3 regions of the Intrasporangium zincisolvens genome follow, and region 1 is predicted to be linked to each of the others. Evidence: predicted binding sites of a transcription regulator. Region 1 holds the regulator's gene; each other region holds the start of a gene.
The links. Region 1 encodes LexA, which represses DNA repair genes until DNA is damaged. Its sites were predicted from a motif close to TCGAACANNTGTTCGA; they were not measured.
Positions count from the first base shown of each region.

Region 2: the regulator LexA is predicted to act here: its motif matches at 2,853-2,868, upstream of RY076_RS03145 (HNH endonuclease signature motif containing protein).
Region 3: the regulator LexA is predicted to act here: its motif matches at 2,744-2,759, upstream of RY076_RS13135 (DUF6504 family protein).

Region 1 covers NZ_JAWIIL010000005.1:335,167-339,339, forward strand. The annotation lists gene RY076_RS15895 (hypothetical protein) at 1-130, shown strand, start outside; gene RY076_RS15900 (hypothetical protein) at 146-1,051, opposite strand; gene lexA (transcriptional repressor LexA) at 1,174-1,881, opposite strand; gene RY076_RS15910 (LysM peptidoglycan-binding domain-containing protein) at 2,109-2,522, shown strand; gene RY076_RS15915 (hypothetical protein) at 2,791-3,096, shown strand; gene RY076_RS15920 (alpha/beta hydrolase) at 3,093-4,173, shown strand, end outside.
Region 2 covers NZ_JAWIIL010000001.1:695,261-699,433, forward strand. The annotation lists gene RY076_RS03130 (ATP-binding protein) at 1-164, opposite strand, end outside; gene RY076_RS03135 (twin-arginine translocase TatA/TatE family subunit) at 187-453, opposite strand; gene RY076_RS03140 (hypothetical protein) at 586-1,035, opposite strand; gene RY076_RS03145 (HNH endonuclease signature motif containing protein) at 1,123-2,595, opposite strand; gene glpK (glycerol kinase GlpK) at 2,987-4,173, shown strand, end outside.
Region 3 covers NZ_JAWIIL010000004.1:187,322-191,494, forward strand. The annotation lists gene RY076_RS13125 (DNA polymerase III subunit alpha) at 1-1,701, opposite strand, end outside; gene RY076_RS13130 (SAV_6107 family HEPN domain-containing protein) at 1,698-2,156, opposite strand; gene RY076_RS13135 (DUF6504 family protein) at 2,216-2,611, opposite strand; gene RY076_RS13140 (DUF4126 domain-containing protein) at 3,141-3,860, shown strand; gene metF (methylenetetrahydrofolate reductase [NAD(P)H]) at 3,908-4,173, opposite strand, start outside.

The DNA.
Region 1 (4,173 bases):
CGTCACCTTCGGCGCCGACTTCCGGATCAACGGCGGGGCGTGGATCGCCATCCCCGACACCGTGACCGTCCCGCAGCCCGGCACGCCGATCACCGTCAAGGAGGCCCGAGGCGTCCTCGTGCGCAACTGACGCGTCCGCGGCCGGTCACTCGGCGACGGCGTCGACCTTGCGGGCCTCGACCTCGGCGGTGTCACGCAGGTCCCAGAGCTCCTTGGTCTGCGCGATCCAGTAGGTGCAGAACAGCACGATGATGATGACCTCTCCGATGAGGATCACGTGGTCGAACCCGTGCAGGGTCAGGTGCGCCACGACCGTGACGGTCAGCAGCACGGCGAGCGTGCCGGCGATGGCGAGGTACCAGCGCTTGTAGGTCAGCGCTTCGTCGGTCGAGGTGTGCCGGTCCTCGACGCGGAAGGCGCTCAGCACCATGACCGCGATGACCCCGGCCACCATCGTCGCGGCCGCCAGGCCGTGGCTCAGCGCGATGAACCGGTCGGGCAGGGCGAGGAAGAGCACGAGCTCGAAGATGATGACGGCGCTGCAGGCGGCCGTCAGTAGCGTCGTCCGGAGAGGTGGGCGCCGGGCGGGGTCGGCCAGCTCGTCGCGTCGCAGCGACACCGTCACGACGAGCGCGACGAACCCGACGGCGATGAGCGCCCACACGTTGTTGTTGACCGCGTCGGAGATCGCCGCCGTCGACAACGCGAACGGGTTCGTCGACCCGGCCGTGCTGCATCGTTCGTCAGGCACCGTCGGCACCATGGCGACCACGAAGGCCATGAACCCGGAGAAGTTGAGCAGCACGTCCTCGGCCGGCGAGTGACCCTTGTAGACGACGAGCGCGGCGCCGAGCGCGAAGAGGCTGCCGACGAAGACCGTGCGGGACGGCGTGAAGTAGTACGCGCTGATCGAGCCGAGCCAGCACGTCCCGTTCGTGCCCCACCACCACTGCAGGACGACCGACAGCAGCAGCATGAGCAGCATCGCGACCATGCCGCCGCGCAGGTAGCGGTAGGTGAAGACGACGTCGCGGTCCGGACGGTCTGACATGGCGTCCTCCTGAGGCGAGTGTGTCTCTCAGAGTGGCGAACCCAGCCGCCGGATACGCCGCGACGCGCCGCGGAACGTCCGCGGCGCGTCGAGAGGGGAGGCGTCAGAGCGAGGAATGGGCGTCAGATGCGGCGCAGCACCGCGGTGACCTTGCCGAGGATCGTCGCGTCGTCGCCGTCGATGGGGTCGTAGGCGGCGTTGTGCGGCAGCAGCCAGACGTGGCCGTCCTTGCGCTTGAAGGTCTTGACGGTGGCCTCGTTGTCGAGCATCGCGGCCACGATGTCGCCGTTCTCGGCGTTCGGCTGCTGGCGCACGACGACCCAGTCACCGTCGCAGATGGCGGCGTCGACCATCGAGTCGCCCTGGACCTTGAGCAGGAACAGCTGCCCCTCGCCGACGACCTGGCGGGGGAGCGGGAAGACGTCCTCGACGACCTGCTCCGCGGTGATCGGGACGCCCGCGGCGATCTTGCCGAGGACGGGCACGTACGAGGCCTCCGGACGCGTGTCGCCGGCGTCGGTCTCGACGTCGTGCCGCCCGGAGCCGGCGGACCGGCCGCGACGCGTGGGCTCGTCGGCGGCGTCGGGGGAGACGACCTCGAGGGCACGCGGGCGGTTGGGGTCGCGGCGCAGGTAGCCCTTGCGCTCGAGCGCGGCGAGCTGGTGGCTGACGCTGGACGGGCTCGCCAGGCCAACGGCCTCGCCGATCTCGCGCATGCTCGGCGGGTAGCCGCGCCGGTCGACGGAGTTGCGGATCACCTCGAGCACGCGTCGCTGCCGCATCGTCAGGCCGTCGCCCTTGTCGCGGTCGGGAAGCTCGGTCACGCCCATGGTGTCCCCTTCGTCGCCGGCCCAGAGCCCGTGATCCGGGTCGCTGCGGACCCAGTGTCAGTGGTGACTGGTGTGGTTGGTGGTGTGAGGAAAGCCTACGGGGTTCGAACACAGTTGCCAAACACGTGTTCGATGCGTGTCTCGACTTCCTCGAACATACGTGCTACAAATCGTACAGACGTTCGATCGAACACATGTTCGCAAGCCAGCAGGAAGGGGAGGTCAGCATGAGCGTCGTCGCACTTGAGGCCGTTCGTCAGCAGCGTGAGCTGGAGTCGGGGGACTCCGTTCCTCGTCCGAGGCCGCAGCTCGTTCTCGTTCCCACCGGCCGTGAGGCCGTGCGCGCTGCACGCGCCGAGCAGCCGCCCCTGCGCCTGACGCGGTTCGGGCGCCTCGTCGTGACGCTGCTCGTCACGGCGGTGCTCGTCGCGCTGGGCCTGGGCCTCGCCGGTCAGCTCGCCTCGGCCGCCGATGCGCCACGCTCCGTCACGGTCGAGCCGGGCCAGACGCTGTCGGGCATCGCCGCCCGCGAGCTGCCCGGCCTTCCGGTCTCGGATGGGGTCGCCGAGATCCAGCTGGCCAACTCACTCTCCACGTCGATGATCCACGCGGGCCAGCGCCTCGTCATCCCGGTTCCCTGACGTCACCTCCGCGCGCGTTCGTGTCGCGCGGATCTCCGACAGCCGCGTTGGCTCCACCTCCAGCGGCTGGCGTGCCCGGCGCTTCGACCCCGCCGGTCCGCCCGGACGCCGCACCCCTCTCCGGGTGCGGCGTCCTGCTGTCACCGGCCTGCTCGGCTCGCCTGTGGACGACCTGACGCCTACGGCCGGCCGATCGCGACCTCTGTGGATAGCCAAGTCTGCGATCCGAAAGTCCTTCCTACCGTGGGGATCTCAGGAAGGAGTAGGCATGCGCTACGAGGTGGACCCCACGACCGTCGGCGACGCAGCGGCCGAGATCGAGGCTGCGCTGGCGCGGCTCGCGTCGATCCGTGCCGATCTCGTGGTGGCGGCGGTGTCGTCAGGGCTTCCGAGCGGGGAGGCCGCGGCGTCGACACCGCGTCTCGTCGAAGCGTGGCGCGACAGGTTCCGGGACGCTCGACTCGAGCTGCTCGGTCTCGGCTCCGCGCTGGGGGCGGCTTCCAGCCTGTACGAGGCCGTCGAACGGACGGCGGCGGCGTCCCTCTCCGATGGGTCCGCCGGCGGTGCCCCGTGACGACGCTCGACGTCGGTCGGATCCGGTCGAGCAGGCCGGAGGTTCTCCTGGCCGCGGCGCAGGGACTCGAGAGGTGCCGGCTCGACGTCGAGGCGGTCGTCATCAGGCTCCTGCGTGGTCGCGCTCGTGGCTGGTCCGGTCCGGCCGCGGCAGCAGCGGCCGCCCAGGCAGCGGCGCTCGTCGCCGGTCTCGGCCGGCTCGGCGCCTGCCTCGCCGCGTCGTCGATCTGCCTGGGGCAGGCGGCCGACCGCGTCCGCACCGCGCAGGACCTGCTCAGCCGGGCCGACGAGCGCGCGGCCGCCGACGGCGCGTGGGTCGACCACGAGGGCACCCTCTTCCTGCCGGTCCGTGCCGCCGGCCTCGACCCGGTGCTCGAGGCGTACCAGGCCCGCCGAGACGTGCTGCTGCGGGAGGAGGTGCACACCTACCTGCGACAGGCCGTCCGTCTCGCCGCCGATGTCGATGCCCGCCTGGCCGCCGACCTGCTGGCTGCGGCGCGTGGTGGTCCGGCTGCGGCGCCGGTGCTCGCGGCCGGGGGCGTTCTTCCCGTCCCCGCGCCGCCGGTGGTGCTCCACGACGCCAGTGGCGCCTACGCGTCGGCGGCCTGGTGGCGCTGCCTCACCGACGCGGAGCGCAGGTCCGTGGTCCGCGACCACCCCCAGTGGCTGGGGCCGCGGGACGGCATCCCGGCGACGGCGCGTCACGAGGCCAACCTCGCTCTCCTCGCCGAGGCCGAGCGAGCGGCAGCGGCTGCCCTGGCCGCCGAGCGGGACCAGCCCGCGAACGTGCTCGGGGTCGACGTGCTGGCACCGGCGCGGCGCCGGGTCGAGGACCTGCGGGCCGTGCGCGCAGTCCTCGGGCGACGGGACGGCGTCCTGCGCCGCCTCCTCTTCCTCGACGCCAGGGGCAGCCAGGTCAAGGTCGTCGTCGCGCAGGGCGACGTCGACACGGCCGAGCACGTGGTGACGTTCGTCGGCGGGCTGTCGACGAAGGCCCGCGACGACCTCGAACGGTACGACGACTGGTTCACGCCGTTGCGTCAGCAGGCTCTGCGCGAGGGAGAGGGCGCGGACACCG
Region 2 (4,173 bases), on a different contig from region 1:
CCGGCGCTCGCGGCCTCGTCGTCGGCGTAGGCGAGCACTTCGAGGACCAGGTGGGTCGCGCCTCCGGGGGCGAGCTCGGCGGCCCGCGCGCGGATGTCGGCGAGGTGGTCGGTGTCCACCGTCGCGGCCCAGTCGTGGGTGGTGTTGCGCCAGGTTCCGGTCACCGGGACAGTCTGGCGCGACCGGTCACTCGGGTCGCAGCGGCGTGCCGGTGACCTGGGTCGTCGTGACCGGCGCCGGGGCGTCGAGGCCGGACGGGGCCACGGCGCCCGGAGTCACGGTCGTCGGGGCGGGCTCGGTCTCGCCGTCGGTGCGCATCCCGGCGATCTCCGAGCGGAAGACGCGGATCGACCGGCCGAGGCTGCGCGAGGCGTCGGGCAGGCGCTTCCAGCCGAAGAGGACCATCGCGGCGATGGCGATGATGAGCATCTCGGGCCATCCCAGATCGGCCATGGCGTCCTCCCCTCGACGGCGGCCGGGCACGGTGCCGCATGCCGCTCAGCCGCAGGCTAGGCGCGCAGTCTGGACGTGGGCTGTGGATCGCCGACGGAGTGGCTGTGATACGCGCCGCGGGACGGAGGTGCGTCAGGACGACGAACCGGTCGACGCGTCTGGCTCGGGCCGGAGCCGACGCGCCCGCCCGCTCATCGACGCCACGATGATCGCGAGTGTCCCGACCCCGAGGGACACCACGAGCAGTGCGTCGTCGACCGTGGTTTGGCCGGAGGCCACGTGGCGCACCAGCAGCAGCAGGCAAGGGCAGGCCGTGGCGCTACCGATGGCGAGGAGCGTCAGCCGGGTCAGGGTCGTGCGCCGGACCAGCGCGACGGGCGCACTCACCAGCCCCACGACCAGGGACACCGCCCACGAGGAGGCGGCCACCTCGTCCTCCGGCCCGATAGGAGGCGCCATCGCCGATCCGAGCAGGGTCAGGCCCCCGAGGTAGACGAGGGCGATGGACAACACGAGCAGCAGCACCCCGGCGGGGCCCAGTGCCCTGTCGGGGCGCGCGGCCCCAGCTGCCTCATCGCCCATCACCACCGCATCCTGCACCGGTGCCGGGCCCGGTTGGTGATGACGCGCGCACTGACGTTGCCACGCAGGCCCGGCCGACCGGCGCTCTCAGAAGGGTGGCGGCTCGGGTTCCGGGTCGCGCTCTGGTTCACGCGGCCCCGTTTTGGGTGGAGTCGTGCCGGGGTCGGTGAGGCCTTCGCGCCAGTTCTTGGGGTAGGTGACGTAGTCGCGTCCGGCGAGGGTGGTCCACCGCACCGGGTCGCCGGCATCGCCTCCACCGCTGCGGCCGGGGTCGCCGGGGTCGCCGGGGTCGTCGGGTTCGTGGTTTCCGGGGTGGTGGGTGTCGCGTCTGGCGGTCCAGGCGCCGGCGGTCTTGGGGTGGTGGCAGCCGCGGGACAGGGCCTGCAGGTTCGCCACGCGGGTGGGGCCGGCGGGCCAGGGGGTGATGTGGTCGAGGTCGCAGCGGTCGGCCGGGACCTGGCAGCCGGGGGCGCGGCAGATGCCGTCGACGGCGCGGACGTGTTCGACCATGGCGCGGGTCGGGGTGTACCGGTCGGTGGACAGCTGCAGCGCGGTGCCGGTGTCGACGTCGACGGCGAGGCGCTGCCAGATCGACCCGGGGGCGGTCATGATCGCTCGGGCATGGGTGGCGGTGACCCAGCCGTGCCCGGGCAGCTCGCACGCCGCGTCGGAGGTGCCGGTGGCAACCTCGAACGGGACGACGATCCGCACCACCGCGGCCGGCGCGGTGGCGAGCCAGCGCCCGCACGTCGGGCCGGTGTCGAGACCAGCAGCGGCATCGGGGGTCGACCCGGCGACGACCTCGGAGCCCGTGCCGCCCGGCGCGGCAGCCCCGGACGTGGTGCCGAAGAGGGCGAGGTCGGTGAGCAGGTCGCTGCGCAGCTGGTCCAGGGTCCGGTCGTCGCCGGCGGCGCGGGCGGCCCGGGCGAGCGCGTCGACGCGGTCCAGCACGCCGACGACCCGTTCGGCCGTGGCGGTCAGGGTCAGGACGCCCATGCCGTCCTCGGTCAGGCGCCCGACCACGCCCCGGCGCAGGGTCGCGGCGGTGCGGCGTTCGTCGGTGCCGCGGTGGTCGGCGGCGGTGACGGCGCGGCGCAGCCGGGCCCGGAACAGCCGCTGCGAGGCGAGGGTGCCGTCGGGGGTCGGGGCCAGGATGGTGGCTTCCAGGGCGGGCAGTGCGTCGTCGGGCAGGTGACGGGTCTCGGCGACGACGGTCAACGCCCGGTACAGGCTCACCGACCCCTGGCGCAGGCCCGCGTGCAGGACCCGGTGCCGCCGTACCGCGAGGGCCAGCTCGAGCCGCCGGGACACCTCCGCCTGGCCGACCCCGGTCGCGCACGCGATCTCGTCCGCGACCAGCCGGTCGATGCTCAGCGGCACCGGGGTGGCGGTGACCATGCGGGCCAGCTGCTGCTCCTGGATCGTGTGCAGCGCCGCGTAGGCCTGCAGCAGCCGGGCCTCCAGCCGCGCCTTGGCCCGCTCCAGCGCCTCGACCTGCGACAGGACCCGGTCACCGCACGCGTCGAGCCGCTCGTCACGGAAGGCTTGCGGCGCAGCCACGACATCCGCGTGACGGGATACCCCACCAGCCGCCGGGGAACCCGGCACGCGCTCGAGCCCGGACCCCACGGGTCCCGACACAGATCCCGACGCGCCGCTGCCCGCGGCGACGACAACCGAGCAGGCCTCACGACGCTCGCGGTCGGCGGCGAGGATCCGCCGGACCCGAGCGAGACGACCAGTCACACCTGAGGCAGGCAGCGCGTCGAGATAGGGCATCGCCGCTCTCCTTTCGCCGGGTGGTCCCTTCCCTCAATTAGAACAGGTGTTCGAACAAGAATCAAGGGTGGGCCGCAGGCTGTGGACACGGAAATCCTTGTGGCGCAGGCCTGTCCACAAGCATTGCTGCGGAACCGTGAAGCGAGGCCACCCGCACGGTACGGTCGGGCTCATGCCGACCGAGCAGCGCAGCCACGTCGTCGCCATCGACCAGGGCACCACGAGCACCCGCGCCATGGTTTTCGACAGGGGCGGCCGCGTCGTGGCGGTCGACCAGCTCGAGCACCGGCAGGTATTCCCGCGCGCGGGCTGGGTGGAGCACGACGCGTCGGAGATCTGGGCCAACACGCGTCAGGTCGTCGGTGGGGCGCTCGGCAAGGCCAACCTCAACGCCACGCACGTGGCCGCCGTCGGCATCACCAACCAGCGCGAGACCGCGGTCGTCTGGGACCGCGTCACCGGCGAGCCGATCCACAACGCCATCGTCTGGCAGGACACCCGCACCCAGGCGATCTGCGACGAGCTCGCCGCAGCCGACGGCGCCGAGAGGTGGCGCGAGGTCACCGGGCTGCCACTCGCCACCTACTTCGCCGGCCCCAAGGTGCGCTGGATCCTCGACCACGTCGAGGGCGCGCGCGAGCGGGCCGAGGCCGGCGAGCTGCTCATGGGCACCATCGACTCCTGGCTGGTGTGGAACCTCACCGGTGGCGCGGCGGACGGCGGCGTCCACGTCACCGACGTCACCAACGCGTCGCGCACCCTGCTCATGGACCTGCGCACGCTCGCGTGGGACGAGGACCTCTGTGCCGCAATGGGCGTCCCGCGTTCGATGCTTCCCGAGATCCGCTCGTCGTCGGAGGTCTACGGCACGTGCAAGCCCGGCATCCTCATCGACGTGCCGGTCGCAGGCATCCTCGGCGACCAGCAGGCGGCGACGTTCGGCCAGGCCTGCCTCGAGGTCGGCACGGCCAAGAACACGTACGGCACCGGCAACTTCATGCTCCTCAACACCGGCGAGGACATCGTCGCCTCCGAGAACGGCCTGCTGACGACCGTCTGCTACCGCCTCGGCGACGCGGCGCCCGTCTATGCCCTCGAAGGGTCGATCGCGGTCACGGGGTCACTCGTGCAGTGGCTGCGCGACAACCTCGGAATCATCAAGGACGCCAAGGAGGTCGAGACGCTCGCGGCGAGCGTCGACGACAACGGCGGTGCGTACTTCGTGCCCGCCTTCTCGGGCCTCTTCGCCCCTCACTGGCGCCCCGACGCGCGCGGCGCGCTCGTCGGCCTGACGCGTTACGTCAACAAGGGCCACCTCGCGCGGGCAGCCTTGGAGGCCACGGCTTTCCAGACGCGTGA
Region 3 (4,173 bases), on a different contig from region 1:
GGCGGCGATGTGCGGGAACGCCTTGGCCATGGCGTCGATCTCGGGCGGCGGCAGGCCGAGCGCCGCCCCGGCGTCGCGGATCGCGTGGCGCACCCGGTAGGTGTCCATCATCGAGACGCACGTGACACGCTCGCCGCCGAAGTGCTCGAGGATGCGCTCGTAGATCTCGGTGCGGCGGGCCGACTCGACGTCGATGTCGATGTCGGGCAGCTCGGCGCGCAGCGGTGAGCAGAACCGCTCCATGAGGAGGCCGTGGCGCATCGGGTCGACGCCGGAGATGCCGAGCAGGTAGTTGACGAGCGAGCCGGCGCCGGAGCCGCGGGCCGCGACACGCACGTCCATCTCGCGGATGAGGTCGCACACCTGCGCGACGGTGAGGAAGTACGTGGCGTAGCCGAGGGTCTCGATGACGCCGAGCTCGTCCTCGAGGCGGTCGCTGACGGCGGTGAGCTCGGGCCCGGACCGGTCGGGGTAGCGGGTCGCGATCGACTCGCGGCAGCGGCGCGCGAGCACGTGCTGCGGGTTGGTGCCGGGACGGATGCCGAGGACGTCGGGCTCGGGCAGGTGCACCGAGCCGATGCCGAGGTCGGCGCGCGGGTCCTGGACGCACTGGGTGGCGAGGGACGTCGTGCGCGCGACGAGCTCGTGGGCCTGTTCGCGGGCCAGCGCCCCACCCCCGACGAAGCCGGGGCCGGACACCTGGACGACGTCGAGGGCGAGCGCGTGCATGACCGGTGTCGGCGCGAGGTGGCCGGCGGTCGTGACGCGGTCGAGGTGGCGGGTGTCGAGGGCGACGAGCCGGCGGGCGGCGTCGAGGACGTCGACGACGGCGGCGTCCTGGGGGTCGGCGTGGCGCACCGCCGCCGTGAGGACGGTGGGCACCCCGACCTCGCGGGCGAGGGCGAGCATCCGGCCGGCCTGGCCGAGGCTGCCTGGTAGGTGCTCCGGTCCGCCGTGGCAGACGAGCTCGACGACGACGGCCCCGGGCGGCAGCTGGGCGACCCACCGTTCGAGGGCTGCCCGGGCCTCGCCGTGGCGGCGGGCGAGGACGGCTCGGCCGACGTCGGAGTCGGGCCCGAGCAGGACGACGAGGGGCGCGGGCCCGGCGTCGGGGCGGGCGTGCTCGGCGTCGGGACGGGCGTGCTCGGCGAGGAGGCCTGCCGTCGTGACCGGTGTGCCGCGCTCGCCACGCAGGTGGGTGGCCGTGACGAGCCGGCACAGGGCCGCCCACCCGAGCCCGGGCGCGAGGCCGCCGGCCTGGCCGCGGGCCAGGACGGTGACGCGGGGCAGGCGCGGGTCGACGAGGGCGCCGCCACGGACCGGGGTGCGGACGTGCTCGGCCCGAGGCGGGCGACCGGCACCCGGCGGCTCGACCGCGAGGTCGACGCCGAGGACGGGCGCGAGGTCGTGCTCCATGCAGGCACGGACGAACTTGACCGCCCCGTAGAGGCCGTCGCGGTCGGTGAGTGCGAGCGCCGGCTGCCCCCAGGCGGCGGCCCGCTCGACGAGCTGGCGCGGCGTGGCGGTGCCGTAGCGCATCGAGTAGCCGCTCGCGACGTGCAGGTGGACGAAGCCGTCGCCGCCGCGAGCGGCCCTGACCGATGAGACCGATGAGACCGACGAGACCGATGAGACCGCCAGGCCCGTCGTGCCGATGGCCGTGCCGGTGGTGCTGGTGCTGGTGGTGGTCGTGCTCGTCATGCCCGGCTCGCACGGCTCCTCGACCCGGACGAGACCGGGGTGATGGTCCGTGGCAGCGGCACGGCGAGCGGCACCCCGAGCAGGTCCTGGACGATCTCGAGGAACATCTCGGCCTGGCGGAGCAGGTCGTCGGCTTCACGCGGTGCGATGTGGCCGCCGCGGTCGACGACGGACCGGCGCGCGGAGCACGCGGCGAAGAAGGCGGCCCACTCCCCCAGCTCGGGGGCGACGACGGGCAGCACCTGCCAGACGCTGCGGGGCCGGGACCGTGGCGTCGGTGCCGTGCGGGCCGCGACGAGGGCGGCGGCGGCGCGGAGGGCCCCGAGGTGGGCGTCGCGGTAGCGCTCGGTGGCCTCGCTCGCGCGGCAGGCCGACTCGAGGGTGTCCCTCGAGCGGTCGAGCAGGGTGAGCACGGCGATCGAGATGGGTGGGCGGTGCAGGGGTGCGGCGGCCACGGGTCGGCTCCTCTCTCTCATAGAGGCAGGTACGGGTGCAGAGGCGGGTGCGACGGACATCAGTCGGCGACCCGGACGAGAGACCAGTGGTCGCCACGCGGGGACGCGTCGTGGGCGAGGTCGTAGACCCCGGGCGTGAACGACCACCCCGGGCTCGCCTCGACCCGCCAGACGTGCTGCTCGCTCGCGGCCGCGACGAGCGTCTCGCCGGGCCGCACCTGCGACTCCTCGGCGTCGAGCGCGTCGTGCCACCAGGCCCGCCGCTCGCGCCACTGGGCGAGGACCTCGCGCACGACGTAGAGGCGGCCCTTCCAGATGAAGGCCTCGGGCCGCTCCCGGGCACCCGCGGCGGACCCCTCCTGCTGTCGGTCCCACCCGGACTGCCCGGACTGCCCGGACTGCCCGGACTGCCGAACCGGCTCGGACTGCTGCTCGGACCGGACCCTGACCTGCACGACATCACTGAACCTGCGCACCACGACACGTCTCCCTCGGACACGTCGAAGCGGGAAATCACGACCCAGGCCGCCCGCGCCCCACACGGACAGCCGACACCCCAACCGACGACTGGACTGAACGATGATCGTTCGAACATCTGTTCGAACACCATCAGCGTAACCCCTGCCGCCGACACCGTGTCAAGGCGGTCGACGCCCCGCCGACGACCCAGCCGGCGACCCGCCGACGACCCGCCCGGTTCCGGCTGGTCCGTCCCTTTCGACCGGAGCTGAGTACCAGTGCTCAGGAGCCCCGCGACGGGCTCGGCCAGAGTGGGAGCACACCACGGGCCCGGTCCGTGGCCGGAAGGGCGCAGGGGTCCCGTCCGTCCACGCCCCGGGCCCGTCCTGCTGCCGCGAGACCCGCCGCCCGCCTCCCCTTGCGCCGGCCCGGGGAATACGGGAGCGTCGGCAGCGTTGGACCGGTGCTCGGCCCTCGGCCGGGCACGACCGGACACCGGCCGACCGGCAGACAGCAAGGAGTCACGTGGGCGCCGAGCTCATCCCCATGGCCTTCACCACCGGGTGGGGCAGCGGCATCAACGCCTACGCGGTCGTGCTCGTCCTCGGGATCGCCGACCGCTTCCTCCACGTCGGGCAGATCCCCGACGCCCTGGGCCGCACCGACGTCCTCGTCGGCGCCGCGATCCTCTTCGTCCTCGAGCTCGTCGCCGACAAGATCCCCTACGTCGACTCGGTGTGGGACTCGGTCCACACCGTCGTGCGCCCGGCCGTCGGCGCGACGATCGGCTACCTCATCGGCCACGAGACCGCAGGCCTCGCCGCCGCGGTCGGTGCCGCCACCGGCGGCGTCACGGCGCTCGTCTCGCACGGCGTCAAGGCCGGGCTGCGCGGCATCATCAACACCTCGCCCGAGCCCGCGAGCAACATCGTCGTCAGCACCGGCGAGGACATCACGGTCACCGGCGTCACGGCCCTCGCCATCGCCCACCCGTGGGCCGCGGCGACGATCGCGCTGCTGCTCCTGGCCGTCGGCGCGTTCATCGTGTGGAAGCTCGCGGGGCGCCTGCGCCGGCTCAAGCGCCGCTACGACGCGTGGGGCGAGCGCGTCGGGATCGCCACCCCGACCGGACGCGGCGCACCCACCGACGACGCCGCCCCACCGGGCGTCCGGCCTCCCCGGCGTCGGGCCGACCCGACGCGCCCGCTCCCGACGGACGACGCGGAGCGCGGGCGCCCCGGCTGACGTGCTGACGAGCTGACGAGCTGACGAGCAAACGTCCGCTGGTGCCGTCAGAGCCGGCCGAAGACCTCGAGCGTGGCCGAGGACCGGTTCATGGTGATGAAGTGGATGCCGGGCGCGCCCTCGTCGAGGAGGCGCTGGGCGAACTCGGTGGCGATGGCCATCCCCTCGGCGCGCACGCCCGCAGCGTCCTCGCCGTGCCGGTCGAGGCGGTCGGTGACGGCCCTCGGCATCGGCTGGCCCGCGAGCTCGGCCATCCGGACGACCTGGCGCGCGTTGGTGATCGGCATGATCGCCGGCACGACGGGCAGCCGCG